DNA from 2 places in the Lutispora sp. QWL-02 genome. Region 2 is predicted to be linked to the other one. Evidence: a T-box and tRNA genes for the amino acid it is inferred to sense, from the RefSeq annotation. Region 2 holds a T-box; the other holds one or more tRNA genes.
The links. A T-box is a leader RNA that pairs with one kind of tRNA and senses whether it is charged. The one in region 2 lies ahead of AC4HCY_RS11665 (valine--tRNA ligase), so its partner is inferred to be a tRNA-Val.

Region 1 (15,912 bases), 480 kb from region 2:
GATCTGGATATAATTTATGAAGATGATTATATTATTGCTGTAAATAAAGAAGCGGGAATGCCGGTGCATCCTACAAAGGGGCATTTTACCGGAACAGTTGCCAATGCTTTGGTATACTACTGGCGGAATAAGCGGAAAGATATTAAGATAAGACCTATAAACAGGCTTGACAAAGATACATCAGGGCTTGTACTTTTTGCAAAAAATTCTCATGTTCAATATATGATGTCCAAAGAGAAATTTTCATTTCATAAGGAGTATATTGCTATTGCCGAGGGCTTGATTGAAAAGGAAGCAGATATCATCGACTTGCCTATTAAGAGAGAAAGCTATCACACTATAAGGCGCATAATAAGCAAGGACGGGCAAAGAGCAGTTACTTCTTATGAGGTGATAAAAAAGAGTGAAGCAGCAACTTTGCTGAGGATCAACCTTATCACAGGGCGCACACATCAGATAAGAGTCCACATGTCTTATTCGGGTCACCCCCTGTTAGGCGATGAGTTATACGGGGGCAGCAGAGAGATAATACAAAGGCAGGCGCTCCATGCTGAAAAGATTTTTTTTATTCACCCCGCAATAGGATCAGATATTGAGCTGCATGCCAAAATACCTGAAGATATGATGCTGCTATGTGATATATTGGGCTTTTAGCCTTTACAGGATATTTTGCAGTGTAAAGGATTCTTTCTCAGGTATATGCTTTACCAGCAGCTTTAATATAGATAATTTTGATAAGGCTTGAGTTTTGTCCCTGCTTATTAAAAAAGATTCCAGCTCGGAAATATGGATGTCAAGATTATCTATCTCCAAGTGGTCAATGAGCATTGGCCAGACCTTTTTATATTTTTTCCACTGATTATGGAGCTTATCACCTTTTTCACCGGCATCATCCCATTTTTCAGACATTATATCGCTTTCCATTTCCAGTACAAAATCATATAATATTTCTGCATCCTTTTTAAGCATATTTATTGTAAATATGCCTGAGCCTATTATTGCCAGTGTCAGTATGATCGTATATAATAATGGTTTCATTTATCATCATCACCTTTTGTTTTGTCCTTTAGTTGAAACATAAACTTGTTGTCTTGGGAGATATAAGCAAATAAAACATCATCGGAGGATCTTATGTTGCTGTTATCCAGCTGCTTTGCCAACCAATTTTTATCATGGCCTGCTATAGAAAGATTTTGTAAATTTATATGACCGTCTATGATCAATGATATGGGCAGACCTTCATATGCGGCATTTATATTTAGGTCCTCCCTGATCACCGGCTTTTTATTAGTCTTAAGAATTACGCTGATTTGTCCCCCTGTTTCCAGCAGGGCATATTCTACATCATTTATATCGCTTACATCCTTTAACCTAAGCTGCTCCATCAGATCGTCAATGTTGAATCTCTGTTTTCTCAATTCATTTTCAAGTATTTTCCCTTTTTCAACCACTATGCTGGGCTTGCCAGATATAAACCTTCTGGCTGGCTGACTTTTTAAGGATATGTAAGATAGCAATGCCTCACAGATAAATAAAGTGAGAATTGGTATTATGCCTGTAAGCAGGGGTATGCCCACATTGCCCATAGGGATTGCTGCCAGATCAGCTATGACTAAGGCTACAACCAGCTCTGAAGGCTGAAGCTGTCCTATTTGTCTTTTACCCATCAGCCTCATTATCAATACTATTAAAAAATATAGAATTATAGTTCTAACAAAAACGATCAGCATTATAAAGCACCTCATCTTCAACACGGGACTCGACTAACATATACATTTTAACCTGATAACAGATTTATATTCATATCAATCAAAGCAATAAGCCTCCGGCTAAGCCGGAGGCTTATCAAACTCAAGACAAGGTATCCTTTGATATATCATGCAAGGCTTCTCCGGCTTCATCCGCATACATGCCTTCGACAGCCAAGTCTCCGATAGCTATTATGCCTACAAGGCTGTCACCGTCAACAACGGGTAGCCTGCGTATCTGTTTTTTGGACATTATATCGGCTGCTTCATGGACTTCAGTGTCTGAGCAGACGGTTTCTATATCTCTCGTCATAACATTAGATATTTTCTGGCTTGAGTCCTGGCCTTGTGCTACAGAACGGAGCACAATATCTCTGTCAGTAATGATTCCCACTAATTTGTTGTTTTCAAGGACAGGGACAGATCCAATATCCATTGTATTCATTATGTTTGCAGCGTCTTTTATGGTCGCATCCGATGAAATAGTTCTTACATCGCGGCTCATAAGCTCTCTGATTTTCAAATCAATCACCCTTTCAATAGTAGTCTGAATATATTTTTTCCATTAGAATTTTAAATAAATGTATAAAAAAATAGTTTAAATTGAAACATTTTCTATGAAAATATTGTATTCTTTATACATGGAGGTGATGGCGTGAACGATCAAATTAGCAAAGAACTGCTTTTATCCTGTAAGAAAAGAGACAAGCAGGCATTTTCAGAGCTGTGCAAATCATACGAAAGATATCTTTTCACATTATGCTTCAGATATGCAGGAAATGAACATGATGCATTGGATTTAGTACAGGAAATATATATAAAAATTTTTAGATTTATTGATAAATACAATATCGACAAACCCTTTCATCCATGGATCAGAAAGGTTGCGGTTAATACCTGCCTGAATTTTATAAGAGAGATTAAAAGCAATGTCATATCCCTAAACGCCGTAGCCAATAATAATGTGCCTCTTGAGGAAATATTGCCTTCATGTGAGGATTTGGAATATAGGATAGAAAAGATAGAGTTGAAAAAGACCATTGAGAAGCTGTTAAAAGAATTGACACCACGGCAAAGAATGGTCATATCATTAAGATACTATGAAGATTTGACGTATAAGGATATCGCTTTAACTTTGGATCAGCCGATAGGAACGGTTAAAACAGATCTGTACAGAGCACGAAATGCTTTGAAAGAGTATTTATCCGGAGAAATGGAGGTATGAATATGGAGTGTAAATTTGATACATCACTGCTGCAGGCATTGATTGATGATAATATCGAACCCTTGGAACTGATTTTTCTATCTGAACATTTAAAAGTATGCAAAAGCTGTATGGATGAACTGAAAATGCTTTATTCTATTGATCAAAGCCTTAAATCTCTGTTCAATGAAGATAATGAATATACGGATAAACTCTCGTCAAAAACTGAACTGGTGATAGATAACCTGTTTGCACAATTAGAAGAAGAAAAGAAGCTGAAGGATATTGTCAAGGATTCTGCGAAACTGAATGGTTTAATTATTGAAAACTCATCAAGATTTCTTGAATTTATACCTGGAATGCCATTGCTGAGAAGAATGGGAATAAGTTATATGAGAAGAATGAGAATAAGCTATAAAAATAGGATAATGAGTTATGCAATACCTCATAGAAGAAAATCACAATGAGGAGGGGAAAAATTTGATTTTGCTGACTTTTTTGTTAAAGCTGCTTCTTTCGTTGGTATTATTATTTTTTGTAATAACTGCGGTTTTGTTGCTGGTGCCTTTTTATTATCATATGGATTTGGCATATAATAAAGGTATGGCCTTAGATCTGAAAGTAAAATGGGCTAAGAGGTTCTGCTTAAATGGTATCTATAATAGTGACGCTGGATTTGTAACAAAGCTTTTTATATTCGGCAGGGAAATAACAATAAAGCCCAAAAATAAAGCAAAGCAGAAAAAAGAGCAAAAAGACAAAGCAGGTGAATATAAAAAGCATAAAAAACGAAAATTCAAGATCAATGATATTATGGATAAGTATTTTCTTGAAGAATTAATAGTATTTCTAAAAAAAATACTTATAGCCATTAAGCCGGAGCAGTTAAGAATAAAGCTTCTCTATGGATTTGACGATCCTTTTGTTACAGGTTCCGTTTCAGGGATTGTTTATTTCTTAGAGAGCATTTTCCCTAACGCAGATTGTGATATCAGCCCTGTGTTTGATGAAGTAACTGCTGATTTTGAAATGGTTGTCAGCGGTAAACTCACCCTTGGTACATTTATGGTTGAATTGATCAGATTTTTATTTAAAAAAGATGTAAGAAATAAATTAAAAAATTTAATCAAAGCTGAAACTTTTAGCTAGGTATATGTGTAAATATTAATGAGATAAAGATTGAGAGGAGAGAAAAAAATGGATAATAAATTACCCATTGACAACAGTTTGGAGCTAGTATTCAATAAGCTTGAAAATTTCTTAAAAACTGAGACAGTAATAGGTGAACCCATTGCGATTGGTGAAATTACCTTGATTCCCATTATCACAGTTTCTTTTGGCTGCAGCGGCGGTTCCGGCCAGGGCAAAGACTCAAAGGGTTCTGATGGCGCAGGCGGCGGGCTTGGAGTCGGAGCTAAAGTATCACCCGATGCCATGCTGGTCATTAAGGATGGAGACGTCAGTGTCTTACCCATAAAACAAAAGCATAATTTGGAAAAACTTATTGATATGGTACCGGAATTAATAAAAAAGATAGACTTAAAGAAAGCAAATAAAAACTGCTGCAGTGATACTTCTGAAGAAGAGCAGAAAGAAGAATAAGCCCGTTAGGGCTTTTCTTTTATTGAACAGAATTTTGTGATATTCTAATGATGGAAGCGGGGTTAGTATATTATGGACATGATCAAGGCTTTGAATATTGATATAAATAAAAGGCATCTGATTTCCATTGTAGGTGCCGGAGGGAAGACCACTCTACTCTATAATCTGTCAGAAGAATTGAAACAGTTCAATAAAAAAATATTATTATCTACTACTACTCATATATACATACCGCCAAAAGAAATTAATAATGATTTGATCATAAGCAAGGATAGGAAAGCTTTGCTAAGATATGTTGAAGCCATTAGAGATAAAGGAATTTATGTGATGGGGAAGGAAATCACAAATGAAAATAAAATAAAGGGCATAGATATTCATCTTGCAGATGAGTTATATAATACTGGTGTCTTTGACTTTATGCTGTTCGAAGCCGACGGAGGGAAAAAGAAACCAATAAAGGCGCCGGCAGAGTGGGAACCGGCAGTGCCGCAATCAACTACGGTATTGATTGGAGTGATCGGCTTGGATTCACTGGGCAGGGCTGCGGGGGAAGAAACAGTTCACAGACCGGATGAGTTTTGCATCATCTGCGGATGCCGCCCTGGTGATAAAATTGACACGATCATGTTAGCCAAACTGATCAGGCACCCTCAAGGATTGTTTAAAAACGCACCTGATAATGCAAATAAGATAGTTCTGCTTAATAAAGCGGATAATTCCGGTTTAAGAGAAGCAGGATTAAAAATAAAAAGCATGGCAGAAGATGAAAATATCGGGTTTGTCATTGCTTCACTTAGAAATAAGATGTATTGGATGTGATTGATATTATAACGGGTATTATACTTGCTGCCGGAAGTTCGAAGCGTATGGGAAAACAAAAGCTGATATTGCCTTTGAAAAACAGCACGATAGTTGAAAATGCAGTAGAGACGGTTAAAAGCTGTAAAGCATTTTGGGAGATACTTGTGGTTTATCATTCTGAAGAAGTGATGGACAGGATCAAAAAATATGATGTGAAAGCTGTCTATAATGCAAGAGCAGAATTCGGTCAGAGCACTTCGGTAATTGAAGGAATAAAAAATTCTGATCCGGATGCAAAGGCTTATATGTTCATAGCAGGAGACCAACCTTTTATGACCAAAGATATTATCGAAGCGCTTATAAATGCTTGGAAGAAAAATCAAAATTCCATAATTGTACCTTGCTATGACGGAAAAAAAGGAATGCCCACAATATTCCCCGTGGAATTCAAACAAGAGCTTATGAACATCACAGGTGATACCGGAGGAAGAACGATTATACAAGGCAATTCCGACAGGGTGATGTTTGTTGACTTTTATGGCACAATGGCAGGATTTGACATCGATACCCCTGAAGAATATAATGAGACGCTGAAAATAATATAGGTATTGATTAAATCCCTTTTATAATGATATAATATAATTTGAAATCTAATGGGCGGTTAGCTCAGCTGGTTAGAGTGCCACGTTGACATCGTGGAGGTCGTTGGTTCGATCCCAATACCGCCCACCAAAGCATGAAATCATAAGCATTAAAAATTGCGGTGTTATGCACCGCAATTTTTGAATAATAAGCCATTCTTATTTTAGATTTTCAGGATTTAAGCCTTCCAGTTCTTTTAGTACAAACAGGCCGTTTTTCCGCACCAGCACATCGTCAAACCATATTTCTCCGCCGCCGTATTCAGGAGTTTGAATGAATACCAAATCCCAATGCACAGCAGACTTGTTTCCGTTGAAACAATCATCGTAAGAGCTGCCGGGGGTAAAATGGAAGCTTCCCATAATCTTTTCATCAAAGAGGGTATCCTTCATCGGCTTTGTTATATACGGGTTTACACCTATGGCAAACTCACCCACATAGCGAGCGCCTTCATCGGTATCAAATATTCTGTTTATTCTTTCGGTGTCGTTTGCTGTTGCTTTTATGATTTTTCCCTTTGAAAATTCCAGCTTGATGTTCTCGTATGTAAAGCCTTGATATTCTGAAGGGGTATTATAGGTTATATATCCTTCGACTGAATCCTTTACTGGGGCAGTATAAACCTCTCCGTCAGGAATGTTGGCTTCGCCTGAACATTTAATTGCAGGCAGATTCTTTATAGAGAAGCTTAAATCCGTATCTTTGCCTCTAATTTTGACTTTATCGGTTTTATCCATTAACTCCTTCAAAGGATTCATCGCCTTATCCATGTTTGAATAGTCAAGGCAGCAAACATCAAAGAAAAAGTCCTCAAACCTTTCCATGCTCATGCCGGCCATTTGAGCCATAGCATGGCTTGGATACCTCATAACGCACCATTTGGTATGGGGAACTCTTATGTCCGAATGAACGGGCTTCGACCAATTTTTCATATAGATGCTCAGCTTATCTTCCGGGATGTCCGACCATTCTGAGGAATTGAGCGCACCTCTGATAGCTATGTAAGCATGCATTTTTTTCATTCTGTCGGCTTCAAAGGATGATAGAGCAAGCATATGTTCTTTACTTGTGTTCATGATCAGATCCTTCATAAGCTTTCTGCTCTTAATTGAAAGAAATGGGTTGGCCCCCGCCCTATAGCATTCTCTGATAAGCTCTGAAGCCAATTCATCGCCTGAATCAAATAGCTCAATGAGAAGATTTTCACCGGGCTTTATGCTTACTGAGTAATTTATTAGATTTTTTGCTAATTGAGATATTCTAGGATCTTTCAAGTTCTCTCCTCCAATTCGATTGCACTTTTATATTAATCAAATTATATCATAATATAATATAGGTATATAGAATATTCCTGTGGAAAACATATAATTATCACATGTAACAGCTACGATTGGGGTTGAAAAAATGAGCGTTGTTGAAAAAGTATATGGAAGAAGCTTTAAAACTATACTATGGTTTGCTGTACCTTTTAAGAAATATTTTGTTCAGACTTTTTGCCAGGTTCATATGTTTATCAATAAGCGGGCCTTAGAAATACTAAAAAATGACGGTTATAGGGAAGCTTATGAATTTTTCCTACAATATCTGGATGAAATAAATAAAGGTGTTTATTGGGCAGATCAGGATTTCAGAAGCAGAGAGCATTTTTATAATCCATATACGCATAGAGGCTTATACGGATGCAAAAACTCAAGGCAAAGATTCGCGCGTTATTATGGCTGCGCCAAGGTATATTGGGAATCGGGGGATAAAGAGATGGCCATGACTTATCTTGGAGCAGCGGTGCACCTTATACAGGATTCCACAGTGCCGCAGCACGGTGATATATATTTATTGAAAAGCCATAGACGTTTTGAACAATGGATTAAAGCAGTCCATGATAGTTTTGAAAATTACGCAGCTTCTCAAGGCGGTATATATCTTGAGAATCCATATGACTATATCGAAAGGAACGCTAAGGATGCGATTGCAATATATAGAAGATATTCTCTGATCGCGTGTAGACGGGACAGGTTTTATAGGATTGCAGGCCAGATATTTCCGATGGCTCAAAGAACCACAGCGGGATGCTTTCTAAATTTTTATAAGGAAGTTGGAGAAAAAATCTAAGGCGCCTGTATGGCGCCAAATAATTATTTAAGCATGGAAAATACATATACAAAGCGAGTGGCATGTTCCTGTTCATCTGTTATAATCTCGAAAAGCATATCTCTGTGCTTTTTTGAGTTCAGCATGGAGCGTATATCTCTGTATAGTTCCACAGCCTCTAGCTCACCATTGATGCTGCTTTTGACAGCATCAATATAGTTTTCGTATTTTTCTACTTGAGGGATAGGAATTTCTATAGTTCTGCCCGTTAAATCCCTATATATTTTTTGAAACATCCTGTAGTGCTTTCCTTCATCCTCATGGGCAAAGCGTACCTGATCCGCTATTTCTCTGCTTGGTGCTGCCTCCATCATCATTTTGTATTTAAGGTAATCATGCCTTTCGTCTTTCATAGCTTCCCTGAGCAAGTCCAAAAGTTTGCTGTTGTCATCATAATTATCCATATACCATATGGCCCCCTTAAAGAATCATTAGTATATTATATGAAGTTATATAGAAAAGTTTACTTTACGTGCTTATTTTCACAAACTCATCCAGCGGAAAGGACATCAGCCTTTCTTCAGCACCGCCCTTTGGGTCTTTTATTGAAAACAGGATATGCTTGCCTTGCTCCAGGCCGCCCAGCATATCTGCATCAAATATTTCAAACCTTATATATTTAAGCTTCTGTTTCACATCCATAGAGATTAGCTCAGGCATATGACTGGCTATATTTTTTTCATTCTTCAAAAAGCTGCTGACTTGCCCCTTGATTGCTGCGCTGTTGAACCTGTGGATACAAGCCGGCATGTTGGTTCCGATTGACTTAAAGTAGTCAAATTTTAATAATTCATTGAATAAGCAAGATCTCCCTATTATTTTTAATGCGAAACCGTATAAAAGCTCATAATGGTCAGATATTTTTAAAGATCTGCTAAACCCATCGTTATCAACATAATAAGCACCTAAAGCTTTAAAAAATTGAAAAGGGTTAATATTGTGCTCTTCAATCAGATATGAAAGGCTCTTGCTAAATCTAGCCGAGTTGTGGAATATTTCTACCAGCTCTTCTATAATTTTTAACTCCAATATATCCTTATAACTTACTTCTTTTGTTGACAAGACCTCATAGGGAGGGTGAGCATTATACAAAATACCGTATTTATCAGCGGCCTGTCTCAGCCCAGAACCTCTGAGCAGCTTCAAAAAGCCAAGCTGAAGCATATTGGATTTCAGATAATAAACGTCGTTAAAGGATTTTTCGAAGCTTTTTATGTCCTCGCAAGGCAGTCCTGCGATGAGGTCCAAATGCACATGGCAGTTACCTATATCAATGAGCTTTGTTATGTTGTATCTTATACTCTCGAAGCTTTCCGTCCTGCTTATAGTTTCAAGTGTATCATCATTTGTAGACTGAACTCCTATTTCAAACTGGAAAATTCCTTTTGGTGCCTTTTTTACCATATCTAAAAAATCAGAGTCTATAAGCTTGGCGGAGATTTCAAAATGAAAATTAGTATTGCCCTTTTTACTGAGTATGTAGTCCATTATTTTGAGACATCTTTCCTTGCTGCAGTTAAAAGTCCGATCTACGAGCTTAACCTGCCTAACATGGTTTTCTATAAATATATTTATATCATTATAAACTCTCTCCAGAGAAAAATATCTTACACCCGTCTCCAAAGAAGAGAGGCAATATTGGCATTTAAACGGGCAGCCTCTTGAGGTTTCATAATAAAGTATTTTATTCTCCAGGCCGTCAAAAGAAACATATGGGAAAGGTAGCCGGTCAAGGTCGGATATGGGATTTCGCAGCTTGTTTATATGGATGATTCCATTTTTATTGCATGCAAGGCCATCTATATTTTGAGCGGACTCACGCCCCGATTTGAGACGAGACGCAAATTCATAGAAAGTTTCTTCGCCTTCCCCAAAGATAATGTAATCAATCCAAGGGTTTTCTTTCATAGTGGATTCGACATCGTAAGAGACTTCCGGCCCTCCCAATACGATTATGGAATCCGGCATTACTTTTTTCAGGCTTGATCCCAGCTTCATCACCAATTCCCTGTTCCATATATAGCACGAGAAAGCCATTACATCACTATTGCTCAAATATATTTTTTTTATTATGCTGTCAAAGCTGTCGTTTATGCTGAATTCTAATATATATGCTTTTATATTTTTGTTTTGAAGATAGCTGCTTAAGTATCTTACTGCCAGATTAGAGTGTATAAATTTAGAATTTAAAGCTATGAGAGAGAGCTTTTGTATATCCATAGTACGCCTCCGTTTAAAATTGATATAATATTAATTATAACAGTAATTTTAATAATTATGATCGCTAGACCGCAGGCAATCGTCTTTATACTGCTCCATGTTTAAAAAAGTCATAATTTTTATCTTAAATAAGAATACTGTCAATGTATAAAAGTATATCACATGGTTGCTAATAGAGGATAATTTGTTAGAATGTAATTAATATTGCGAGGTGAGAGTATATGGATAAGCGAGAAATCAGCAGGATACTGGAAGAAATAGGGCTTATGCTGGAGATAAAGGGTGATAATCCGTTCAAAATCAAGGCCTATGTGAACGGGGCAAGAATTTTGGAAATGCTGGAAGGAGAACTGGATGATTATATTGAAGATGATAAAATAGTAGGAATAAAAGGAATAGGAGAGGCCCTGTCGGGAAAAATCATTGAGCTTCACAGAACAGGAAGACTGGAGTTTTATGAAAACCTAAAAAACAGCATACCGCCGGGAATTTTTGATATTTTAAAGATCCAAGGCATAGGGCCCAAGAAAGCGAAGATGCTGTATGAAAAATTGGGTATAGAAACCGTTGGCGAGCTTGAATACGCCTGCATGGAGAATCGCTTGCTGAGCTTGGAGGGTTTCGGTGAAAAAACTCAAAGCAAGATACTGAAAGGTATACAGGACATAAAGAGATTCAGCGGACAGTATCTTTATGGATACGTCATAGAAGATGCGGAATCCATAAAGGATAAACTTCTTAAATCTCCTTTGGTCATCCGATGTGATATAGCAGGAAGCTTAAGGAGAAAGAAAGAAGTGGTAAAGGATATAGATATCCTGGCAAGCACAAATCAGCCATTGAAGCTTATGGATTATTTTACTGCTTTTGAAGAGATAGGTGAGGTCGTATCTAAGGGAGAAACAAAGACTTCGGTAAGGCTGAAAAAAGGGATAATGATGGATTTGAGGGTAGTGGAGGATGTTCAATTTCCCTACGCACTGCACCATTTTACAGGCAGTAAGGAACATAATACGGCTTTAAGGCATAGGGCCAAAGCTGAGGGAATTAAAATAAATGAGTATGGTTTATTTCAAAATGATAATTTGATTGATTGCAAAACTGAGACTGAGGTTTATAATGCCCTGGGGCTGAGTTTTATTCCGCCTGAGCTGAGAGAAAATACTGGTGAGATTGAGATGGCGGAAAAAAGAAGTTTGCCTGATTTAGTAATTTATGAGGATTTGAAAGGAGCATTTCATATACATACCTCCTATAGCGACGGCTCTTCGGGAATAGCTCAAATGGCAGATGCGGCAAAAAGAATGGGCCTTAGCTATATAGGGATATCAGATCATAGCCGTTCGGCATTTTATGCGAATGGCTTAAAAGAAGATGACATAAGGAGGCAGATTGAAGAAATTGATGAATATAACTTTAAGTCCAAAGACTTCAAAATATTTAAAGGGGTTGAGTCAGATATTTTGCCGGATGGTTCTTTAGATTACAGCGATGAGATATTATCCTTGTTTGATTTTGTTATTGCATCTGTCCACTCAAACCTGGGCATGGAGAAGGACAAGATGACCGCTAGAATAATAAATGCTATAAAAAACAAGCATACTACTATTATAGGGCACATTACAGGAAGGATTCTTCTGGCTCGTGAGGCGTCAGATATGGATATTTATTCAATTATAGATTCTGTGGCTGATAACGACAAAATCATTGAAATAAATTGCGATCCGCATAGGCTTGATCTGGATTGGAGATACATAAAATATGCAAAATCCAGGGGTGTAAAATTTGCAATAAATCCTGATGCACATAGCGTAGAAGGCATGAAAAATATCAAGCTTGGTGTAGGGATTGCACGTAAAGGATGGCTTGAATCAAAAGATATAATAAATTGCATGGAATGCAGTGAATTGGGGGATTATTTTGAAAAACAAAAACGATAAGCCTTTATTGGTCATGGAGAAGCTGGCAGAGCTTTATCCTGAAGCTAAATGCGAATTAAGCTTCGAAAATACTTTTCAACTGTTGGTAGCAACGATGCTAAGTGCTCAATCGACAGATAAAAAGGTTAATGAAGTTACATCAGAACTCTTCAAGCACTATAAAACACCTGATGGCTTTTTAACAATGAATCACCATCAATTAGAGGAAAAAATAAAAAAAATTGGGCTTTACAGGAATAAAGCCAAGAACATACTGAACATGTGCAGCATTCTGGTCAGTGATCATAATGGAGAAGTTCCCGGTAATATGGAAGATTTGATTTCTCTGCCTGGGGTCGGAAGAAAGACTGCCAATGTTGTATTGAGCAATGGCTTCGGTGTCCCTGCCATAGCTGTGGATACTCATGTATTCAGGGTATCTAACAGAATAGGCTTAGCTGACAGCAAGAATGTGGACGAAACAGAAAAGCAGCTTATGAGCTCTTTGCCAAAGGACATCTGGTCATTAGCTCATCATCTTTTGATATGGCATGGAAGAAGAATATGCGATGCTAAAAAACCAAAATGTGAAATATGCAATATCAAGGACATTTGTGATTATTATAACAAAGAAAAACGGTAATTGAGAAAGGAAATTTGCATTTAGATGCAATAGATGCGTTTAAAATTGCAAGTGTTGACTTGTCATTATTTAAGCAGAAATGTTATAATTTTAGATATTAAAATAATATAATAATTGTTTCTTTTTTTGAACAGATTATATTGCAGGAATTTATACATTAGTGACGAATAAATACCAATGTTTGTATTAATTCGTCTGTATATTTCCAATGTACTTTGTACAATATGAACAATCCGCGGCGTCAGAGTAGAATCTGAAAGAGGTGGTGAGAGGTATTGCTGTATATGACATGATATTGCTTTATTGATCTGCGGCAAAGCATATAAGGTATATTGGAAACCCAAAATTATAAATCTAGGGGGTGACTAGATGGCAAAGGATGCGATTGAGACAGTAAAAGAGGCAGAAGAGAAAGCAAAGAAAATATTGCAGGATACGATTTTGGCTTCTAAGAATTCAAAACAGGAGGCAGAAATTTCGGCTGAACAGGAGCATAAGAGGATACTTTCAGATGCAAAAGCCGAGGCGGAAGATATTAAGAGATTAGCTGTGCAGGAAGGAGAGGCTATAGCAAAGCCTATCATTGAAAAAGGCATTGAAGCAGCTAAAGCATTAAATAACCTAAAAGACGAGGATTTAGACTCAGCTGTTAACATTATTATCGAGAGGATTGTGAACGCAAATGGCAATAGTTAAGATGAGTAACTTCAGCTTGTTTGCCTTTGATTCAGAAAGGGAAAATCTTCTCCATGAGCTTCAAAAATTTGAATATGTTCATTTTACTAACCTAGATGAGGATGAAACTCTTAAGAATGAAGGTTTAAAGAATGTTAAAGTGCCTGAAAGCGTGGTTGCTGTGGATGAAGAGATTACAAAGGTAAAATATGCCATCGATTTATTATCTAAATATTATATTAAAGATACCGGCATCAAAGCCATGCAAAAGGGCAAGGAAAGCTTTAATTTCATTGAACTTGAAGAAAGAGGCTCAAGCATAGATTATACCCCTTTGTATAATCAGCTGAGAGAGCTGAATACAAAGAAAGAAGCCTTAAGCCAAGAGACCTCTAAGATAAATACCTCAATAGATGAATTAAGACCTTGGGTTAAGCTGAATACATCTATTAAAAACTTGAATTCTTTTGAACAGGTAGAAGTAAACATGGGGACCATACCTAAGAAACTTAGAGAAAAGCTGCAAAACGATTTATTGGGCACTCAGTACACATACTTTGAAGTCATAAGCGAAGATAAAGACAATTTATATATTTTGGTTTTATCCTCTAAGTCGGAATCAGAAATGGTTATGGAGATATTAAGAAACAGCAGCTTTTCTAAGAGCAAGCTGAATTTGGAAGGTAAACCGGCAGAAGAAATTTCAGAATTGGATAAAAGAATAAATGCCATAGAGAATGAAGCAAAGGGTTATGAGCAAGAGATTGCAGAATTATCGAGCAATCTGCCTAAGCTGGAAGTAGTATATGATTATTTGATGAATCAAAAATTAAGGATTGCATCCTCAGAAAATTTCTTAATGACAGAAAGTGTAAACGTTATAATGGGTTATATCCCTTCAAAAATGGTTGAAGAATTTACGGATACTGTAAAAAAAGCTCTCAACAATGTTTACTATTTACAAGTTAACGAAGTGGATAAGGATGATTCGAACGTGCCCATACTATTGGAGAATTCAAAATTTGCACAAGCTTTTGAGTCTTTAACCAGTATGTATTCCTTACCAAAGTATAATGAGATAGATCCAACTCCGTTTTTAGCACCGTTCTATCTTATTTTCTTTGGAATGATGCTGGCCGATATTGGTTATGGCCTGGCACTGCTTATTGGTACAATAGTTGCACTTAAATCTTTCAATTTATCAGAGAGTCAAAAGAATTTCATAAGATTTTTTCACTATTTAAGCTACCCGACTATCGTATGGGGCTTGATATATGGATCATTCTTAGGCGGTATTATACCTATGCCGGCTTTGATCAATCCTTCAACTGAGTACTTTAATATATTGATCATATCCATTGTATTTGGTATATTCCACTTATACTTCGGATTGGGATTAAAAGCTTATTTATATATAAAAGAAAAAAAATATCTGGATGCACTATTTGATGTAGGTTTTTGGTATATGGCACTGACCGGCGGAATCGGATTCCTCGTGTCCGGCTTTGTTGCATTGCCTGATATTATTAAGAATATATCATTGATTGTTATGATAGCAGGGATGGCAGGTATAGTTGCCACTGGGGGAAGAGAATCAAAAAGTATTGCCGGCAAAGCTGTTGGTGGTTTATACAGCTTATATGGCATATCAAGTTATGTAGGAGATTTTGTATCCTATTCCAGGCTTATGGCTCTAGGGCTGTCCGGCGGATTTATTGGCGGTGCCATAAATATGATAGCCGGAATGCTTTTCGATTCTGGAATAGTTGGAATAATAGCGGGTGTTGTCGTGTTTATCGGCGGCCAATTTTTCAATATATTCCTTAGTGCATTGGGGGCATATGTCCATTCAATAAGACTTATCTTCGTTGAATTTTTTGGAAAATTCTACGAAGGCGGAGGCAAACCATTTAATTTATTCAGAAGCGAACCTAAATATATAAACTTAAAATAAGTTAGGAGGAAATGTTAATGAATTTTTCAGAATTTATAGTTCAAAACGGTGGAGTATTTTTTGCAGGCCTTGGTGCCGCAGTAGCTGTATTTCTTTCCGGAATTGGATCTGCCATGGGCGTTGGCATAGTTGGTGAAGCAGCATCAGGGCTTATGATCGAAGAGCCTGAAAAGTTTGGTAAATCCCTGGTTCTTCAATTATTGCCAGGTACACAGGGCCTTTATGGATTTGTTATCGGTCTTTTGGTATTAGGAAAGCTGAGTGCTGGAATGCCCTTGAATGAAGGCTTGTATATACTTGCTGCATGTCTTCCGGTAGGTTTCGTAGGCTGGCTGTCGGCTATAGCTCAGGGCAAA
Region 2 (15,912 bases):
ATGCCTGTAAATGAGTATTACAGGATTGAAGATGATCATTTTATTGTTTATAAAACAACTTTTTATGCCTATGGCGCAGGTATGCCTGATTTTGAGGATTATAAGCAAAAGCCTGTCTTAGTCGATGGGATGGTGCAGATCGATAATTTAGATATAAAGATGGACTCATTTTCTATATTCGTTGGAACCATTGCAAATCATAGCTTGACCATAAATAATAAGACATATTATTTATCTGATTTTGTAGAACCCGGGAAGTCAGCAATTTTTAAAATAAAAATGGTATCACTATATGCACTCTTAAGGAGGTTATATCATGAGTGAAGAAAAAAACCTAAAAGAAGAGGTAAAAGAGATAGATTTTAATGAGATAATAGCAAAATACGATAAGGAATCAGCTTATAGGAAGGTTGCGGGATTTACAGGAAGGTTTATATCAGTTTTAGCTATATTATTTTCCTTATTTCACTTATATACCGCATTTAGAGGCGTTTTACCCGCCCAGATACAGAGGTCTGTGCACCTTACCTTTGCATTGGTCCTTGCGTATTTATTGTATCCTGCCAAATCAAGCATGCCCAAAGATAAAATTCATTGGTCGGATATTTGCCTGGCAATATTAGGTGCTGTAGCAGGCTTGTATATAAGTTTTAATTATGAAGCATTGATTTATCGTGCCGGAGAGCAAACACCACTTGATATTGTGATCGCAGTGCTGGCAATTCTTTTGGTTCTCGAAGCTACCAGAAGAGTGGTAGGGCTGCCGATAGTCATAATAGCGGGAACATTCCTGCTTTATGCTAAGTTTGGTTCTTATATGCCAGGCTTCTTAAATCACAGAGGTTATTCCTTATCCAGGATAGTAAGCCATATGTACTATACTACAGAGGGTATTCTTGGTATTCCTATCGGAGTTTCTTCTACATTTATATTTCTGTTCATATTATTCGGTTCCTTCCTGGATAAAACCGGTATAGGCAAATTCTTTATTGACTTAGCAAATTCTATTGCCGGTAAAGCGGTAGGCGGACCGGCTAAGGTATCTGTTTTGAGCAGTGCCTTGACAGGAACTATTTCAGGCAGCTCTGTTGCCAATACTGTTGGTACAGGAAGCTTTACAATTCCTCTTATGAAAAGTTTGGGTTATAAGCCTGAGTTTGCCGGCGCCGTTGAAGCAGCGGCTTCAACAGGAGGCCAGATCATGCCTCCTATAATGGGTGCTGCTGCATTCTTAATGGTTGAATTTATCGGTGTTCCTTATATAACCATAGCTAAAGCTGCTGTTATACCTGCAATATTATATTTCACTGGAGTTTGGATAATGGTTGACCTTGAAGCCAGGAAAACAGGGCTTAAAGGATTGAAAGCCGATCAACTGCCCAAATTTAGGAAGGTTATGCTCCAAAGCGGATATTTATTATTGCCTATAGTGGCCATTGTCTATTTCCTTATGAATGGAGCGACCCCTATTAAGGCCGCATTGTACGGCATAATAATATCTGTTCTGGCTGGAGCTGTCAGAAAAGAAACCAGATTGAACCTGAAAATGCTCATGGAGGCTCTGGAAGCAGGCGCAAAGAGTGCACTTGGTGTTGCAATAGCTTGTGCTTCAGCAGGAATAATCGTTGGGACGGTTACTTTGACAGGACTGGGCTTAAAGCTTGGAAATGGACTTGTTACCATGGCGGGCGGAAACCTGATCCTGACTTTAATATTTACTATGATAACATCATTGATTCTGGGTATGGGAGCACCAACTACTGCAAACTACATCATCACCTCAACAATAGCGGCTCCCGCTATTATGAAGCTAGGGGTGCCTGCTTTGGCAGCTCATATGTTCACGTTCTATTTTGGAATAATCGCAGACGTTACACCTCCTGTTGCCTTGGCAGCTTTCGCGGGCTCAGCCATTGCAGGCAGTGATCCGCTGAAGACCGGAATAAATGCGAGCAAATTAGCAATTGCTGCTTTTATAATACCCTATATATTTGTATTGAATCCCGCATTATTGCTTATAAACACAACGCCCGTAGAAATAATTCAGATATTGGCTACTTCCTTAATAGGCATGTTTGCCGTAGGCGTTGCAGTGCAGGGCTACTTCCTGACATGGGTTAATAAACTATTTAGGATAGCTTTATTCATTGGCGGGCTTCTCTGTATAGATCCGGGAGCATATACCGATATAATAGGTATTGCAATTATCGCTGTGATATTCACGCTTCAAAGGATAAAATCAAAAAAGGTGAAGAAATAAGTAATAATAAAAAGGAAAGCCGGTCCAAGGCTTTCCTTTTTATATGTTAACTTATTTGTTTATACCAGCTAAAGCTTTTTTCATTACTTTACCTGCAATTGGAGCAGCATTGCTGCCGCCGCTTCCTCCATTTTCAATAATTACTGCAATCGCTATTTGGGGGTCTTCGGCAGGTGCAAAGCCGATGAACCAAGAATGTGCTTTGCCTTGAGGATTTTCTGCAGTACCCGTTTTACCTGCAGCTTTTGCTCCGCTGATTCTTGCATTTCTTCCTGTTCCCGTTTTTACTACATCGATCATCATGCTCTTAATAATATCTGCGTTTTCCTTGCTAATTATTTTTTCCCCTGCTTTAGGCTTGAAGCTTTTAATGGGCTTTCCGGTCATATCAGTTATTTCTGAAACCATATAAGGAGGTGCTAACACTCCGTCATTAGCTATAATTGCCGCAATAGCTGCCGCATGAATTGGAGTTATCAGAACATCTCCTTGTCCGATGGATTGCTGGGCCAAAGACTTATTATCACTCTTTCTGCTGAAATTGCTGCTCTTAGATTTTATATCACCTTGAATGCCTTTGTTAAATTTGAATTTGATTGCTTCATTGTATATGTTATTATTCCCCAATTCAAGTCCCAGGCTAACAAAATAGGAGTTGCATGATAATGTGAAAGCTCTATTTAAATCAATTTGGCCATGAGCTTTGTCATTGCTGTCTTTTATTTCATATCCTTCAATATTTATTTTACCTGAACAGTCTATTTCAAAATCTTTATAGTTATTATTTAAAGCAGAAGAGGTAGTTATTACTTTAAATATTGATCCCGGCGGATATAGCCCGTCCAAAGCCCTGTTCAGCAGCGGACTGTTTCTATCTTCTATTAGATCATTCCAGTTTTCTGTAACATTAGAAGGATTGTAATCAGGTTTACTGACAAGAGCCAGGATTTCACCGGTTTTTGGATTCAGAGCTGCTATGGCACCTTTTTTTCCTTTCAGCAAATCTGAGGAATATACTTGAAGCGTTTTATCCAAGGTCAGTTTTACTGCATTGCCTTTTATCTTTTCGCCTTTGGCCTTTCCTTTTAAAGTTTCTATAGCATTTGCAGAAGACAATTCCTGATCGTATAGGGCCTCAATGCCGGTAGAGCCTAATGCTTTTGCAGAATATCCTATTATATGGGAGAAACTGCGGCCATACGCATAATTTCTTTGTATAGCATTCTTGTGAATCTTGCTGCTCGTTAAAACAACTCCGTTTCTATCCTGGATATCCCCTCTGATAATATCTGAATTTTCCTTCCTTAATCTCTTATTATAAGAATTTGAATATATATATTTTGATTGAAAAAAGTTGAAAACTAATAAATATCCAACGATTCCAACAAAAAAAATAATGAAGAACCATTTGACTAAGTTTTGACGTTTTATATAATCATTCATCCTTATCACCTTTTTCATTCATACTCACAAAATACAAAATACCGATATTCATAGTCTGAGATATCAGCGAACTTCCTCCATAGCTGACAAAGGGCAATGTAACACCGGTTATAGGTATTATATTTAAAACACCGGATACTATTATCAATGTCTGTATGCCGGTCATCGACGAAAGGCCTAAGCAAATGAGCCTATTGATAGGCTCTTTGCAGTTTTTACTGAAGTTCAGGCCGATCAATGTGGCCATGCATAACAGCGAAAGCATTATAATGCCGCTGATTATGCCTGTTTCTTCGCATATCGCAGAAAAAATGAAGTCAGTATGAACTGCCGGTATAAACTTAGGATTTCCAAGATTTAAGCCTGTACCCAATAATCCGCCGGCAGCTATAGCAAATAGTGATTGAGTAACTTGATATGATTTACCGGAAACATATCTCCAGGGATTTAACCAAGCCTCAACTCTGGATTTAATATGGCTGAATGTATAGAAGCTTATAACGGCCATAACGGAAGCTGCCGCGGCAGACAATAGTGTAGGGTATATCTTGTCATCAGTAACGAACAAAAGGATAAGATATACGGCAGAGAATATAAGGGCAGAACCTAAATCACGCTGCAAGGCGAAGAAAGATGCGGCAATAACTATTGAGGAGCTTGAATATAAAAAAATATTCTTGGCTAAGCCTCTGCTAAGAATAGCGGAGATATAAATAACAAATAGAATCTTTAAGAATTCAGAAGGTTGAAATCTATAACCAAGTACTTCTATCCAATTCTTTGAACCGGAAATAGATATGCCCCAAAATTGTGTTATTATTAATGTCACCAGAATAACAAGCCCCAATTGTTTGGAATAGTCTTTTTTTATATCTATTTTTTTCAGCAGATAGAATAAAAAGAAATATGTAGTATCGCCTAATATGGTGAAAAGGCTTTGCCTTACCGCATAATCCGGGCTTAATCTATAGAGCATTGCCAAGCCTACTGCCAATAGCATATTTACTATGTCATATAACAATATATCTTTTATTCTCAAAATCTTAATAAGCAATATTCTAGCAATTATATATTTCAAACAGAATATAAGACCTATATATACCGCTTTGTAGTCAATGGTTTCCCCCCAGATGGATAAAAGCGCAAAAGAAGAGGCTGCGGTAACAATAATTATTACAGATAAAAAAGGTTGAAGCATTCTTTTATTATAAAAATATATTGAGATGCTGACTAAGAGAAAACAAGCAAGTAAAAAAATAAATATATACCTATAAAACCATGATAATATGTCAAACATTATAACACCTTCCCTCTTTTGTAATTATATTATACAAAATGAGAAATTTCATCACAATAAGCAGCGAACTATGCTAAAATATTGTAGAAAGGAGCTGAAACGAGAACAAATGAAATATAAATATGTGCTTTTTGACTTGGATGGAACATTGCTGAATACTAACAAGCTTATTATTGAGTCTTTTAAATATACTCTGAAAGAGCATATGAACATATATTTGGAGGACTCTGAGATTTTGAAATATTTTGGAGAACCTTTGATGGTTACGTTAAAGCGGTTTTCTGAAGAGAAGTCTGAAGAAATGTTCAACACATACATAAAATACAATGAGAGCATTCACGACGAGAGGGTTGAAGTCTTCGGAGATGTAGATAAGGTTCTAGAGGAAGTATCAAAGCTGAGCTGCAAAGCTGCAGTTGTAACCTCAAAACGAAAGGTTTTAGCCAAAAGAGGCCTGGAATTATTTGATCTTCTCAAATATTTCGAGGATGTAGTGGCTTATGAAGACACAAATAAGCATAAACCTGACCCGGAGCCCATATTGGAAGCTCTGGCAAGGCTAGGGGCTGAGAAAGGGGAAGCCCTGATGATCGGAGACAGTGAATTCGATATCAAATGTGCATATAATGCGGGAGTAGACAGCGTATTTGTAAGCTGGAGTGAAGCGGCAGGGCACCAAGATTGCAGCATTCAGCCTGATTATGTGATTAAGGATATATCGGAGCTCATATATATATTAAAAAGCAAATGATGTGAGGTTATAACTCACATCATTTTCAATACTTTCTTTTCGATCCATAGGACTGAGAGATAAAGTATGGCTGCAACAATAGCAAGTATTAAAACGCTGGTCATCACTAAATCCATTTTAAATACTTGCCCTCCGTATATGATCAAGTGCCCTAAGCCTGCTTTGGACACGAGGAACTCGCCTACTATCACTCCCACAAGGGATAGCCCCACATTAATTTTCAGCGTAGAAATTATAGTCGGTATGCCTGCCGGAAAAACTACCTTGCGGAGTATTTGCCGCTTATTTGCACCAAAAGTTTTAAGAAGCTTTATTTTATCTTCGTCACAGTTGCTGAAGCCGGTAAAAACATTGATTATTGTTACAACTATGGATAGGAGCAATGCCATGACAACTATTGACTTTGTAGTACCTCCGATCCAAACTAATATGATGGGCCCAAGAGCAGTTTTAGGAAGAGCATTTAATACAACCAGATACGGGTCAAGCACTTTTGCCAGAAAATCAGACCACCAAAGAGCTATGGCTACTAAGGTGCCAATTACGGTTCCCGATACAAAACCTATTATTGTCTCATATACTGTGATTCCGGTATGCATGAACAATGAACCGTCTTTTGACATTATAACGATTGTTTTTATTATTCTGCTTGGTTGACTCATTATAAAGGGATCTATCCATTCCTTAGATGCTGCTGTTTCCCAAAGAAAAAACAATAATATAAGGATGATGAATCGTGAAAGCCCTATAGCCGAATTCTTTCTTTTGTTATTCATCAAAAATTTTTTGTGTTCCTCAGAGACTGCTGAATATTTTGAATCATACATGCACATCCAGCTCCTTCCATATGGTATTGAAATAGAACCTGAATTCAGGAGCCTCCCGGCAGGTTATAGGAGTTTTATTGCTGCAGGTTAAACTGATTTCATGTATAGATTTTATCTCTGCTGGCCTTTTGCTGAGCACCATTATTCTATCGCTCATGCTTATGGCTTCAGCAAGATCATGGGTTACAAGTATTGCAGTTTTTCTTTCCTTTTTTAAGATCAGCCATACCTCTTCAGAAATTGCTATTCTTGTCTGATAATCTAAAGCAGAAAATGGTTCATCCAATAAAAGTATATCCGGCTTGGTTGCAAGCGTTCTTATCAGGGCCGCTCTTTGTCTCATACCTCCTGATAGCTGCCTTGGGTAATGGTTTCTAAATTCGTATAAGCCATATTCTTTTAACAGCTTTTCTATAGAGGCTTGTGTTTCTTTGTTTAATTTACCTTGTATCTCCAGCCCTATAGTAATATTCTTCGCAATCGTTCTCCATTCGAATAGATGATCTTTCTGAAGCATGTATCCTACACTGGCTGATGGGCCTTGAACTTCCTTGCCATTTATTAATATTTTACCGGCTGAGGGCCTGAGTATGCCAGAGATTAATGACAATAGAGTGGATTTTCCGCATCCGCTAGGCCCAACTACACTTACAAACTCTCCGTTTAAAACCTCTAGGTTAAGCTTTTGTATCGCTTTAGTTTCTCCGTCAAGGGTATGGTAGTTCATAGAAACATCAATAATCTCAACTACCTTTTCCATTTAACCACCCCTTTGAAAACATCTATCACTTCATAATATTCAAATAAGCTTTAAAAGTGATTAAATAATGATTCGGTGAAATATAATAGGGACAGCAAAATGTTTTATCATAATGCTATCCCCATAATCAGGAGGTCATATGGTATTGGGGTTTATTGGGACAAATCTCTTGTCCCAATAACATATTATTTATAGAAGCATTAAAATGTTACAGTTTATTTTATTTTTTTGATCGCTTCTTCAGCAAATTTGTCATTGAATAATACATCATATTCTACTCTTTTATCAAGCTCGCCGGCAGTTACCATCACCTCCTGAAGCCTTTCAAAAGACTCAGGAATAGAAATAGGCTTGTCGTTCCAGGCATCTATTTCTTTGTATCTGTTTACAACTGTTGCGAGAATTTCATCGTCGGCATCCGGGAAGAAGGGCTTCAATTCTTTAGCAATGTCCTCTGCTTTATTATTTTGTACCCATAGCTGTCCTTCATATAGCGCATTGGTGAAACGCTGAATGATATCAGGATTTTTTTCTATATAGCTTTTCTTAGCGAAGTATGCAGTATAGGAGATCAAGCCGCTGTCCTTGCCTATGGAAGCTACTATACTGCCTGCTTTTTCTTTTTCCAGCATTGAAGCCGTAGGCTCAAAAAGTGCTACATAATCCCCTGTTCCGCCTTTAAAAGCACCTGCGGTAGCCGTGAATTGGAGATTCGTGATGACATTTACATCCTTTCCGGGCACCATTCCGTTCTTTTTTAATACATATTCTAGGGTCATTTCAGGCACTCCGCCGGGTCTGCCTCCTATAATCGTTTTTCCTGCAGTCTTTTTCCAGTTGAAATTGGAATCTGGTTCTCTAGCTACTAAAAATGAACCATCACATTTTGTTAGCTGAGCAAATATCACAGCATGATCTTCCTTGCCCTGGTTATAAACGTATATGCACGACTCAGGTCCTGCGAAGCCAATATCGCACTGATCGGACAATAAGGCTGTCATAGTCTTATCAGCACCTTGACCTGTGGTTAGATCAATCTTTATTCCCTGCTCCTCAAAAAAACCTTTGCTTATTGCTAGTAGGTGTTCAGTAAAGTGAAATAAATTGGTTACGGACACCAAAAAGTAACAGTAATTAACAGTAAAGCAATAACAAAAGGACTGATCATTGAAAATTAAAAAAGGTGCAGTTGATAGGAAGAGTTTACCATTGTAAAATGGCAGAGCTTAGCTAAACATAGGAGTAAAGGATTAAATTTCCTATGGATTAAGCGGCATTTTTCTGGTAATCTATACTCTCAAGGACTTCAGCTATGGCTTTTGCATGTTGGGTCATGCATACCAAGGCAGTCCTCACGAAGAAGTTTTTTGTACCCCGGAATAATGGGGACTTTAATCCGTTATTGAGGACCGTATCGCCGATCACAGATTCGATGCGTGCTCTTCTTGAGTATAGGTCTTTCCAGAGTTGCGAGCCTCTAGGGACTTGTGTAAACCAGCGGATGTCATCTTCAATGTGAGTATAGACTGTCTTGCCATAGTTGGAATCACAACAAGGTTTATCACACTTAAGCTTCTTAGCTAATTTCTTTGATGCTTTCAAAGGGCATCGCCACTTGTATCTACGCTTCTTTCTATCAATTCCCCAGTAATAGTAAACATGACCGGCAGAACAAACAGGTAACCCGTATTTATTCTCTTGTGTAGGAGTTTGCGAGTTTCTTGGGTTGATCGCGATAATCGGCTTACCACCCAGCAAAGAGATCCACCAGTAAATGTAGTATGCATCATAGCCTGAATCCAGGATGACATGGTTAAAATCCACTTTCATATCGTGATAAAGGTACATTAAAAGATGTGAAGCTACTTTGGAATCATGGACATCGGCTCCTGCAACAAAAAAAGTAAGCGGTAAACATTTGGATTGATTATCAACTATAGGGGTTGCTGCAAAATGTAGTCCATAGCCTATTAAATATCGGTCAAGGTTATGGTCATATCCTTTGGTGGCTTCTGGGTCTTTACACATAGAACATTTAAAAGGCTTAATGCTATTGCTGGAGCACCTACAGTACTTTTCCGGAACATACTTCTGCTTACAGAAAGTCTTGACCTTGCAACCATCAAAAATCACTTTATCATGGGGATCAATAATACCAAGCGCAATGGATTTATTGACGAATACAAGTTCAAATATCTTCTTAAGCAACGTACCCTGAGTCATGATATCATTTATGTCAAAATCCTCTCCAAACAGGTTAGACATAAACCAAGAGAAATAGGCTTTTGAGGGCGTTTTCTCAGGGGTAAATCCGGATAGGTAAGCATACCGGGGTGTATCTTTTAGTTCTTTGACCCATTTGTTAATGGATGTAAAACCTGCAAGATACATCACTAATAGTGACCTTAAAGCATCTTGAGGAAGATAATTTGCGATACGTCCCCATGGATTGCTGGAGTAAAAACGTTTACAAAGGTCATAGACACAAGAAAGATCAATATGTGAAAGAATTTTTGCAATACTATCAGTTTGTTTAACGTTCTGATAGAGATTTAATCTATAAGCTAAATGGCTTTGATTTGGTGGTAACAAATGACCTCATCCCCCTTCCTAAACCCCTATTTTAGCAGGTTTGGAGCATGTGAGGTGAAGTTACTTGTTTCCAGTTACTATAAATCAAGTAAAATCAATGGGTTCAGCTTTGCTGAACACCGACTTATTGCTACATATTGAGGTGTATAGAATATTGAGCGGACGACTTCATTGAGACGGATAGTAGTTAATTCACTTTTGCCGCAGCCGCTGAACAGTAAAGCAATGATTGTAAGAATCATGATGAAACACAATAATTTAACGTAAATTTTCATGAAATCACCTCCAAGAATATATTTATCATTTACAGTTTATTCCCAGAAATTTTGATTGTGCTTGTTTATGAAATAAAGGACTTTAATGGGCTTTAAGAACAAAAATGCATATAATGTAAATAAGAGATTTAATAAAGTAATTCTTAGTGGAAAAAATATATTTAAGAAAAATTGTCGTGATGGGAGTTGAGGCTATGATTACACCAAATATTCTGACAGCTATAAGGATTGGCTTAGTACCGCCCATGATTTACAGTTACTTATATGTTCCTAGAAACGGTGGAGCAATAGCCTTTTCTATTTTTATTTTTTCTGCTATAACGGACATTATGGACGGATATATAGCAAGAAAATATAATATGATCACAAAGATAGGCACAGTTTTAGATCCTCTGGCAGATAAACTGATGTTGATCTCTGTTTTGAGCATTTTCTCGTTGAATAATAAAATTAGCTTTTGGATTTTGGTTATAATGACATTAAAAGAGCTGTTTATGATACTGGGAGCATATTTCCTTTTTTATAATAAGGAAGTGGTCATACCGGCTAATGTGTATGGGAAGGTGTCCACAGCCATGTTTTATGTATCCGGGTTTGGTATAATGCTTGACCTTCCGATAGGCACGCTTTTCATGAACATATTTGTCATTTTGAATCTCATATCCTTGTTTATATATTTTTATCGTTTTGTATCGATAAAAGGCACGATTTAGAAAAAAATTGTGAAGCATATTGACAAAGCTTTGAGTAAATGCTATAAATAAGATTATCCGATAGCTAAGTGCTGATAATGTTTATTTAATATAAAAGCTGTGAAGAAGAGGAGTAGGCGATAATCACCTTTTTAAGAGAAGGATACCCAAGGGTGAAAGGTATTCAAGGCATGGTTTCGCTGAAGGTAGCTTTGGAGCTCCTGTATCGAATCTCAGTAGATGCAGGCGGGTCTGCCCGTTATAGTGAAGAGAGCCGGTGTTGGCCGGAATTAAGGTGGTACCGCGGATTTATCCTTCGTCCTTTTATTAGGACGGAGGATTTTTTATTTTCACAGTTGTATTGACTGATATAAGAGTGCAACCCTATGCAAGCTACAAAGTCTTAGTCTCGCAATTTTTGTAGTCGTTATCAGTCAATACAACAAGGATTCAATAAAGATGGAGGCGATTATAATGGAAGATGCAAAAAATCTTAACAAAGCTTATGATCCCAAGCAGGTTGAAGAAAAACTCTATAAAATGTGGACTGAGAATGGATATTTCACCCCGGAGGCAGATTATAGCAAGGAGCCTTATACAATAGTAATTCCGCCCCCAAATATTACAGGACAGCTTCATATGGGCCATGCTCTTGACAATACAATTCAAGATATATTGATCAGATGGAGGAGAATGCAAGGCTATTCAACCCTTTGGCTGCCGGGAACAGACCATGCCAGCATCGCAACAGAAGCAAAAATTGTTGATTCTCTTGCTAAAGAAGGTAAAACAAAATATGACTTGGGAAGAGAAGGCTTCTTAAGAAAAGCTTGGGACTGGAAGGAAGAATATGGTGGGAGAATCATTAACCAGCTGAAAAAGCTAGGGTGTTCCTGTGACTGGACCAGAGAGAGATTCACCCTGGACGAAGGCTGTTCTAAAGCAGTATCTAAGGTGTTTATGAGTCTTTATGAAAAAGGGTTGATCTATAGAGGGGAAAGGATTATTAATTGGTGCCCCAGCTGCAAAACTTCAATATCAGACATCGAAACAATTTATGACGATGAAAAGGGGCATTTCTGGCATATTAAATACCAGATAAAAGACTTAGATGACTTTATTGAGATCGCAACAACCAGGCCGGAAACTATGCTGGGTGATACTGCAGTGGCTGTCCATCCGGAAGATGAGAGATATAAACATCTGATAGGTAAAACGGTAATTCTTCCACTTTTAAATAAGGAAATACCAATAATTGCAGATGAATATGTGGATATGGAATTTGGTACTGGTGCTGTTAAGATCACTCCGGCACATGACCCCAATGACTTTGAAGTTGGCTTAAGACACGGACTCCCGATGCCTAGGGTAATGAATGATGACGGTACAATAAATGAATTGGGTGGAAAGTATTGCGGCTTGGACAGATATGCTGCAAGAAGACAAATAGTCAGTGATTTACAAGAATCGGGTCTGCTCGTTATTGTTAAAGATCACGATCATAGTGTGGGTCATTGCCAAAGATGCAATACAACAGTAGAGCCCATACTTTCAAAACAGTGGTTTGTGAAGATGAAGCCGCTTGCAGAGCCGGCAATTGAGGTTGTTAAGAATGGTACAATAAAGTTTGTACCAGATAGATTTTCGAAGATCTACTTTAATTGGATGGAAAATATCCAAGACTGGTGTATTTCCAGGCAATTATGGTGGGGACATAGAATACCTGCATATTATTGTTCAGATTGTGGGGAAATAATAGTTACCATAGATCCTCAGGAAACCTGTGGAAAATGCGGGGGAAAGTTAAAACAGGATGAAGATACTTTAGATACTTGGTTTAGCTCAGCTTTGTGGCCTTTTTCCACATTAGGCTGGCCTGATAACACTGAAGATTTGAAATACTTCTATCCCACCAGTGTTTTGGTAACAGGATATGATATTATTTTCTTCTGGGTAGCCAGAATGATATTTTCCGCCATGGAGAATATGAAGGAAGAACCCTTTAAATATGTATATATACACGGCATTGTACGAGACTCAGAAGGAAGAAAAATGAGCAAATCCCTTGGCAATGGCATTGACCCTCTTGATGTTATAGAAAAGCATGGAGCCGATGCGCTGAGATTTAATCTTATATCTGGAAATTCTCCGGGAAACGATATGAGATTTTTCTGGGAAAGGGTAGAGGCCTTCAGCAATTTTGCTAATAAGATATGGAATGCATCAAGATTTGTGTTAATGAACATAGATGATGATTTTGACTATGAGAACATACTTCATTCCTATAGAGACGCTCTTACTACAGCCGACTATTGGATTTTGAGCAAGTTAAACAGGCTAAAAAGAGAAGTAACAGAAAACATGGAAAAGTTTGAGCTGGGAATAGCCGCACAAAAAATTTATGATTTTATATGGTTTGAGTTTTGCGATTGGTATATAGAATTGGTAAAACCAAGGTTATATTCTGAAGAAGCTGAGTCTAAAACTATAGCACAAGCTACTTTGACGTATGTTTTGAGAGATTCCATAAAGCTACTGCATCCATTTATGCCATTTATAACAGAAGAGATTTACATGCATTTACCCCAAACCTCCCACTCCATTGTGATCAGCCAATGGCCCCAATATGATGAAGCCTTTGATGCTTCATTACAAGAGAGAAATATGGAGATAATAATGGAAGCCATAAAAGGAATAAGAAATATCAGGGCTGAAATGAATGTTGTACCTTCAAGAAAATCAAATACCATTATTATTTCCGACAGAGAAGAAGTAATTAACGCTATGATGGAAGGGACACCTTATATTCAAAAATTGGCATATTCTTCAGAGGTAATATTAAAAACAACAAAAGAAAATATACCTGATGGAGCTGTTTCGATAATCATCGAAGGGGCAGAAATATTTCTTCCTCTGGAGGATTTGATCGATAAGGAAAAGGAGATAGAGAGGCTTAATAAAGAAAAGGAAAGGCTGGAGAAGGAGCTAGAAAGAGTAAAGCAAAAGCTCAGCAATGAGAAGTTCCTCTCTAAAGCACCTGCAGCAGTTATTGAAGAGGAAAAGGACAAAGAGAAAAAGTATTCTGAGCTTATGGTAAAAGTGCTTGACAGATTAAAAGGATTGGAATAAAGAGGTGCAATATTTATGGATTATAAAGATGCCATAGAATATATTGATATGAATCTAAAGGGCGGCTGCAATCCGGGCTTGAACAGGATTGAAAGGCTGCTGGAATTATTGGGTAATCCTGAAAAACAGATCAAAGCGGTGCATATTGCAGGTACTAACGGAAAAGGCTCAGTTACCGCGATGTTATCAAGCATATTGAGAGAAGGGGGATATAAGGTAGGAACTTATATCTCACCTCACCTTCATAGCATTACGGAGAGGTATCTTATAAATGGAGTGAGCATGGAGGAGGATGTTTTTGCTTCTTATGTTTCTATCATAAAGGGTAATATTAATAAAATGGCAGAATCAGGGGAAGAAATACCTTCTCAGTTTGAAGCTTTGACAGCCCTTGCATTTCTATATTTCAAAGATATGAATATAGATATTGGAGTGATTGAAGTCGGTCTGGGAGGAAGGTATGATGCGACCAACGTATTGGATTCATTGATTTCAGTAATCACATCCATAAGCTATGATCATATGAGCGTTTTGGGAGATACGATAGAAAGGATTGCCTTTGAAAAGGCGGGTATAATAAAAAAAGGTCAAAAAGTTATACTATACCCTCAGAGCTTTACCGCATCTGAAAAGGTTATTGAAATGATATGCCGGGAGCAGGAGGCCATGCTGATAAAAATAGATCCTAAAGATGTCGTTCAAAGGGACTTTGGCATAAAGGGACAAATAATGGACTACTGCTTCGGTGATAAAAGCTATAGGGGTATACAATTGCCTCTTTTGGGAGATCATCAATTGCTAAATGCGGCTGTAGCTATCAGAGCAGCAGAAGAATTAGGCAAATTAGGGTACCATATAAGCGAACAGCATATAAAGCAGGGTATAAAAAAAGTTAAATGGCCGGGGAGGCTCACTGTTATAGCTTCAGATCCGCAAATTGTTATAGATGGGGCTCATAACGAAGATGGAGTCAAGGCTTTAGCAGAAGCATTGAAAAAATATTTTTATGACAAAGATATCATTATGGTTATAGGCATGCTAAGGGACAAAAACCATAGAGACAGTATAAGCATGCTGGCGCCAATGGCTAAGAAGCTGATCGCTACCGAACCTATGAGCGACAGGGCTCTTAGTGCGCTAGATTTGGCAAGAGAAGCCGAAGAATTCTGCCGGGAGGTTTATGCTGTGCCGTCTATAGCTCAGGCCATCAATAAAGCCATCGATATTTCCGAGGATAATTCTATAATCGTTATATGCGGTTCTCTCTATCTGATCGGAGAAGCATTTGAAATATTGAATAAGATTTTACTGCAATAATCTGTTGTCCTGACTGATAAAAGAGTGCAGTACTGAACTAACTCACTCTAAGACTTACACCGCTATAGTCCGCGTGTGCCTAAGAGCGGCTAAGTCCAGTACCCCAGGGTACCTTCTTTTGCCCTTGCAGGGCAACTCACAGAGAGGATGCCCTGGGGCATTCGCAATCGTTATAAGTTAGCATAGCAGTCATTGCTTTATCAATAGGCTCATTATTTGATCATAGACTTGATAATACTTATTTTCCCAATTGCTGCATATCAATTTGGCCTGTTTTGCAGATACTACGTTGAGGCTGAGATCTATCAATACAATGTCCTTTTCGATAACTTTTAAATTTACTATGTATTCAGTATCACTTTTTTTGATAAAGTCAGAGCGGACTTGGGTTTCTAACCTTATTTTCTCTTTGTTCTTCGACACATAGGCTTTGATTTTTGATATTACAGCATCATCTATGCGGGAGAAAAATAACTCTATAGTTTTCAAACCCATTTCTGTGTTCTGATAGGTTTCCCTATTTCCAAACTTTATAATCATTTTAGCTTCTTCCAGCTCCTGCAGGCATT

Region 1: it encodes a tRNA-Val, which carries the amino acid that the T-box ahead of AC4HCY_RS11665 (valine--tRNA ligase) is inferred to sense. The anticodon was not compared.

The regions. Positions count from the first base shown of each region.
Region 1 covers NZ_CM177762.1:2,972,661-2,988,572, reverse strand. Annotated here, with positions in the region: gene AC4HCY_RS14205 (RluA family pseudouridine synthase) at 1-654, shown strand, start outside; gene AC4HCY_RS14200 (DUF4363 family protein) at 658-1,038, opposite strand; gene AC4HCY_RS14195 (DUF421 domain-containing protein) at 1,035-1,730, opposite strand; gene AC4HCY_RS14190 (CBS domain-containing protein) at 1,852-2,271, opposite strand; gene AC4HCY_RS14185 (RNA polymerase sigma factor) at 2,404-2,973, shown strand; gene AC4HCY_RS14180 (anti-sigma factor family protein) at 2,976-3,419, shown strand; gene AC4HCY_RS14175 (hypothetical protein) at 3,433-4,101, shown strand; gene AC4HCY_RS14170 (GerW family sporulation protein) at 4,150-4,554, shown strand; gene yqeC (selenium cofactor biosynthesis protein YqeC) at 4,627-5,373, shown strand; gene AC4HCY_RS14160 (nucleotidyltransferase family protein) at 5,370-5,960, shown strand; tRNA gene AC4HCY_RS14155 (tRNA-Val) at 6,011-6,087, shown strand; gene AC4HCY_RS14150 (aminopeptidase) at 6,156-7,271, opposite strand; gene AC4HCY_RS14145 (zinc dependent phospholipase C family protein) at 7,402-8,106, shown strand; gene AC4HCY_RS14140 (ferritin-like domain-containing protein) at 8,130-8,549, opposite strand; gene AC4HCY_RS14135 (B12-binding domain-containing radical SAM protein) at 8,614-10,365, opposite strand; gene polX (DNA polymerase/3'-5' exonuclease PolX) at 10,587-12,305, shown strand; gene nth (endonuclease III) at 12,319-12,927, shown strand; gene AC4HCY_RS14120 (ATPase) at 13,297-13,623, shown strand; gene AC4HCY_RS14115 (V-type ATP synthase subunit I) at 13,610-15,556, shown strand; gene AC4HCY_RS14110 (V-type ATP synthase subunit K) at 15,574-15,912, shown strand, end outside.
Region 2 covers NZ_CM177762.1:2,491,545-2,507,456, forward strand. Annotated here, with positions in the region: gene AC4HCY_RS11615 (DUF1850 domain-containing protein) at 1-324, shown strand, start outside; gene AC4HCY_RS11620 (TRAP transporter permease) at 317-2,260, shown strand; gene AC4HCY_RS11625 (peptidoglycan D,D-transpeptidase FtsI family protein) at 2,312-3,703, opposite strand; gene AC4HCY_RS11630 (FtsW/RodA/SpoVE family cell cycle protein) at 3,696-5,000, opposite strand; gene ppaX (pyrophosphatase PpaX) at 5,110-5,751, shown strand; gene AC4HCY_RS11640 (ABC transporter permease) at 5,766-6,578, opposite strand; gene AC4HCY_RS11645 (ABC transporter ATP-binding protein) at 6,571-7,338, opposite strand; gene AC4HCY_RS11650 (ABC transporter substrate-binding protein) at 7,554-8,456, opposite strand; gene AC4HCY_RS11655 (transposase) at 8,605-9,930, opposite strand; gene AC4HCY_RS11660 (CDP-alcohol phosphatidyltransferase family protein) at 10,400-10,918, shown strand; T-box leader at 11,009-11,224, shown strand; gene AC4HCY_RS11665 (valine--tRNA ligase) at 11,372-14,026, shown strand; gene AC4HCY_RS11670 (bifunctional folylpolyglutamate synthase/dihydrofolate synthase) at 14,042-15,343, shown strand; gene AC4HCY_RS11675 (DUF4364 family protein) at 15,533-15,912, opposite strand, start outside.